2 regions of the Gemmobacter sp. LW-1 genome follow, and region 2 is predicted to be linked to the other one. Evidence: riboswitches for the same ligand, from Rfam matches in the RefSeq annotation. Region 2 holds a riboswitch; the other holds the start of a gene.
What was found. Region 2 has a riboswitch for thiamine pyrophosphate ahead of thiB (thiamine ABC transporter substrate binding subunit). Riboswitches for the same ligand answer to the same signal wherever they lie in the genome.

Region 1 (2,400 bases), on a different contig from region 2:
ATATCGGTGGTCAGCGGCCCGAGCGTGTAGAACGGCGCCTCGTGGCAATGTTTCAGCTGCTCGTCCATATTGGCCTTGATCTTGTGCATCGGCACATGGCCGGGGCCTTCGATCATCACCTGACAGTCCTTTGCCCAGGCGATTTTGGTCAATTCGCCCAATGTCCGCAGCTCTGCAAACTGGGCCTCGTCATTGGCATCGGCGATGGAGCCGGGGCGCAGCCCGTCGCCCAGGCTGAATGACACGTCATAGCGGCGGCAGATATCGCAGATTTCCTCGAAATGCTCGTAGAGGAAGCTTTCGCGGTGGTGATGCAGGCACCATTTCGCCATGATCGACCCGCCACGCGAAACGATCCCGGTGACCCGTTTCGCCGTCATCGGGATCATGTGCAGCCGCACGCCTGCGTGGATGGTGAAATAATCCACGCCCTGTTCCGCTTGTTCGATCAGCGTGTCGCGGAAGACCTCCCACGTCAGATCTTCGGCCACGCCGCCCACCTTCTCCAGCGCCTGATACAGCGGGACCGTGCCGATCGGCACCGGGGCGTTGCGGATGATCCAGTCGCGGATATTGTGGATATTGCGGCCCGTGGAGAGGTCCATCACCGTGTCGGCGCCCCAGCGGATCGCCCAGACCATTTTTTCCACCTCCTCCTCCATCGAGGAGGTGACGGCGGAATTGCCGATATTGGCGTTGATCTTCACCCTGAAGTTGCGGCCAATGATCATCGGCTCCAACTCGCGGTGATTGATATTGGCAGGGATGATGGCGCGGCCCGCAGCGATTTCGGCGCGCACGAATTCGGGCGTCACCAGATCGGGCAGCGTGGCGCCGAAGCTTTCGCCGTCGCGCGTGGCGGCGGCGCTGCGCCCCTCGTTCTCGCGCAGGGCGACGAATTCCATCTCGGGCGTGATGATGCCCGCGCGGGCATAGGCAAGCTGCGTGACCGCCCGGTCGCCCGTGGCGCGCAGGGGCGCACGCTGCACGGGGAAGGCGGGCGTCAGCCGCGCGCCGGTGGCAAAGCCGTTGTCGGCTTCCGTCACCGCGCGGCCCGTGTAGCTTTCCACATCGCCACGCGCCTGCAACCAGCCACCGCGCACATCGGGCAGGCCCTGCGCAATGTCGATCTGCGCCGCCGGATCGGTATAGGGGCCGGAGCTGTCATAGACGGTCAGCGGTGCCTCGTTGGAAATGCCGATCTCGCGCAGCGGCACGCGGATGTCATGCGTCGCGCCGGTGACATAGACCTTGCGCGAGGCGGGCAGGGCGCCGGTGGTGATGGCGGGGATCGTGTCTTTCATTGTGGTCTCCTCTTGCGATGAGACCCAAGTGAAACAGTCGGCAGAAAGGGACCACATGGCCCCGGCTGCGCCGAATGGGCCATAGCGGCCCGAAAGGACCGCCCCCGGATGTGCGAGGAATGCGGAAATACCCTTCGGTCTTCCTACGCCAGTGTCAACTGGGTCAGGTTCAAAGGGTCGCGTCACCGGGGCCCGAGCGGATCGGAACCCCTGTCAGCCTCTCAGTCCCCTTGGCGGGACTCCCCTGACGTCCGGGCATCATCGGGGCCTCGGGCGGCGCTGTCAACTGCGAAACGCCGGGGTGTCTTTTTCGTCTGCCGCCGCCTTGCCGCTGGCCGAATGCGGTGCAGCGGGTATAAGGAAACCACGATGGATGATCCGACCGAAGACCTGACCGAACAACTGGAACGCGCGCGGGTCGCGTGGTTCTATTTCATGGGCGGGCTGACCCAGCAGGAAATCGCTGCCCGCATGAACATGACGCGGCTGCGCGTCAACAAGATCATCGGGCAGGTGCGCGAGGATGGTGCGGTGCGCATCGACGTGACGCTGCCGCTGACCGACTGCATCGCGCTGGCCGAGGCGGTGACCGCGCGTTACGGGCTGGCCGAGGCGGTGGTGGTGCCCGATGTGCCGGATTATCTGGAACAGAAGCGGGTGATCGGCGAGGCGGCGGGGGCCATGGCCGGGGCGCTGGTGGAAGGGCGTGATCTGGGAATCGGTGTTGCCACCGGGCGCACGCTCAGTTTCGCGGTGCGCCGGCTGCATGCAAGGCCACATCCCGACAGCTGGGTTGTCGGGCTGACCGGCGGGGTCACGCGGTCTTCGGGCACCAATACATTCGAGGTCGCCACCAGTTTCGCCCGCAGTCTGGGGGTGGAATGCCATTACCTGACCGCGCCGCTGTACTGCGCCTCGCCGGAAAGTCGCGAGACGCTGTTGCTGATCGACGAGCTGACCGATGTTCTGGCCCGCACCGAAATTGCGGATCTGGGTATCACCTCCTGCGGGTCGCTGGCCGAGGATGCGACGCTGACGCAGATCCGCGTGGTGAAGGATCATCTGGACGACGTGCTGAAACGTGGTGCTGTGGGCG
Region 2 (2,400 bases):
ACGGGCAAGCGGCACCGCACAGGCGGTGGAGGCCAGCGCGGAAAGCGCGGCCTGCGTTACCGTAAAGCGCAATGCGGCCAGATCGGTTGTGCCGACCCCGCCGCGCCCGGCTTGCGCCAGAACGACTGCCACGGGGCCCAGCGTCAGCGCCGCCAGCCCCGCCGCAATCAGCGCGCCAGCGCGGCGCGCCATTCTTCCAGTGCCGGGGCGCGCAGCGCCTCGGCCTCATCCGCGCCCAGCAGCAGCGATTTGGTCGGCTGCACCAGTGTCTCGAACCCTTTCGGCAGCCCTTCGGCCGGCACATGGGCCGGATACATCCAGTTCGTCGTCGGCAGCACCGCCTGCGCCGCATCCGACAGCATATAGGCCATAAAGCGGTCAGCCAGTTCAGGCTGGTCGGAAGCGGCCAGTTTGCCCATCACTTCGACCTGCATATAATTGCCCTCGTCGAAGACGGCGGCGGTCTTGCTGTCATCCTGTTCCGAGATCAGGTGATAGGCGGGCGAGGTGGTGTAGCTGAGCACCATATCCGCCTCGCCTTCAAGGAACATGCCATAGGCTTCGGACCAGCCGGGGGTGACGGTGACGATATTGTCGGCCAGATCCTTCCAGACCTGCGCCGCCTCGTCGCCATAGGCCGCCTTCACCCACATCAAAAGGCCCAGACCGGGGGTGGAGGAACGCGGGTCCTGAATGACGATCTTCAGGTCCGATCCCGCCAGATCACGGAAGTTCTTCGGTGCATCCAATGTGCGGTTGTGGACAAAGGCGAACCAGCCCCAGTCGTAGGGCACGAAGTTCGCATCTTCGAAGGCGACCGGCAGGTCGAGTTCGGGGGCCTGACCATGTGGCGCGAACAGGCCGGTTTCGCGGGCCGCGGCGGTCAGGTTGGTGTCCAGACCCAGAACCACGTCGGCATCGGTCCTTGCGCCTTCCAGTTGCACGCGCGCCAGCAGCGCGGCACCGTCCCCTGCCGGTATGAAGCGCAGATCGCAGCTGCATTCGGCCTCGAAGCCCGTTTCGATGGCCGGGCCGGGGCCCCATTCGGATACGAAGCTGTCATAGGTCAGCACGTTCAGTACCGGGGTCTCTGCCGCCACGGATGTGGCGACAAAAGCGAGACCCGCAGCAAATTTGAGAGATTTCATCGTCATTCTCCTATCTGCGACGGGCGGAGACGGGAGTATGGCCGGGCCACGCACCTTCCCTCCGCCGGTTCTAACCGGTTCAGGTTCAACGGGTCCGCGTTGCCGCATCTCAGCCCAGTAGGGCCCCCCGAGGTGCGGGCGACAATAGGGCAGGGTGAGCCATGTGCAAGGGGAATCGACAGGAAACTGGACGGCGCCACCGGCCCGGGGGAGGTGGCGCCCGGTCGGGGGTCAGCCCCAGACCTCGGTGAACTCGCGCCATTCGCCCTTGCTCATGCCGCTGTCTTCCTGCGCGACTGTTTCGCCCGCGAGGCGACGCTTCAGGACGGCGATGGCCCTGGCCGACAGGGTGACTCCGCCCATGCGGTAATCCTCGAAAGCGCCAAACGCGACCGGCACCCAGTCGGCCACCACTTTCGCAATCGCCTCGGCATAGACGCGAATTTCATATTGTGCATGGGCGTCGGCGCGCAGCCGCAGGAAGTGGAACAGGTTGTGCAGATCGACCTTCCAGTACCATTGCGTATAGATATTGGCGGGCAGGTTCATCCGCGCCAATTCGCGCGCAAGGCCCTGCTGGCCGTCCTGGCTGAGCATTTCCTCGTAATGGTCATAGCTGCGGGCGGCATCGGATTTCAGGATTTCCAGCACCCGCGCCGCTTCATCGCCTTGCAGCACGGCGCCACGGCCCTGATTGTTGACCGTCGATTGCGCGGCCAGATGTTCAGGGGTCGGGATGTAGAACTCACGGTCCATGATCGAATAGCGGGCGCTGTATTCGTTCACATTGGCGGTGCGGTGGCGAATCCACTGGCGCGCGACAAAGATCGGCAGCTTCACATGCAGCTTCACCTCGCACATCTCGAACGGGGTGGAATGCCAGTGCCGCATCAGATAGCGGATCAGGCCGCTGTCGTCGTTCACTTTCCTCGTGCCCGCGCCATAGCTGACCCGCGCGGCCTGCACGATGGCGGCATCGTCGCCCATATAGTCGATCACCCGGACAAAGCCGTGGTCCAGCACCTGATGCGCCCGGTAAAGATGGGCCTCCATCCCTTCGGAGACAGCGCGAAGGGTAGGGCGCGGGGTCGCACGCAGGGCGTCGATCTCGGCTTGCTGTTCAGGGGTCAGGGGCATGGTGTGGTCCTTCGTATGAGTCGGAAACCACTATATCTGGGCGAAGCCCCGCATATAACCCACCGGATGATGCGTGGTGCAGAGATGCCGCAGCCTTCATCCAAAGTGATGAACG

Region 1: it holds a riboswitch for thiamine pyrophosphate, as region 2 does, so the genes downstream of both, thiC (phosphomethylpyrimidine synthase ThiC) here and thiB (thiamine ABC transporter substrate binding subunit) in region 2, are expected to answer to the same signal.

Annotation. Positions count from the first base shown of each region.
Region 1 covers NZ_LJSC01000029.1:44,164-46,563, forward strand. The annotation lists gene thiC (phosphomethylpyrimidine synthase ThiC) at 1-1,304, opposite strand, end outside; TPP riboswitch at 1,428-1,560, opposite strand; gene AO684_RS05150 (sugar-binding transcriptional regulator) at 1,674-2,400, shown strand, end outside.
Region 2 covers NZ_LJSC01000041.1:33,323-35,722, forward strand. The annotation lists gene AO684_RS10750 (ABC transporter permease subunit) at 1-192, opposite strand, end outside; gene thiB (thiamine ABC transporter substrate binding subunit) at 168-1,148, opposite strand; TPP riboswitch at 1,188-1,288, opposite strand; gene thyX (FAD-dependent thymidylate synthase) at 1,380-2,285, opposite strand.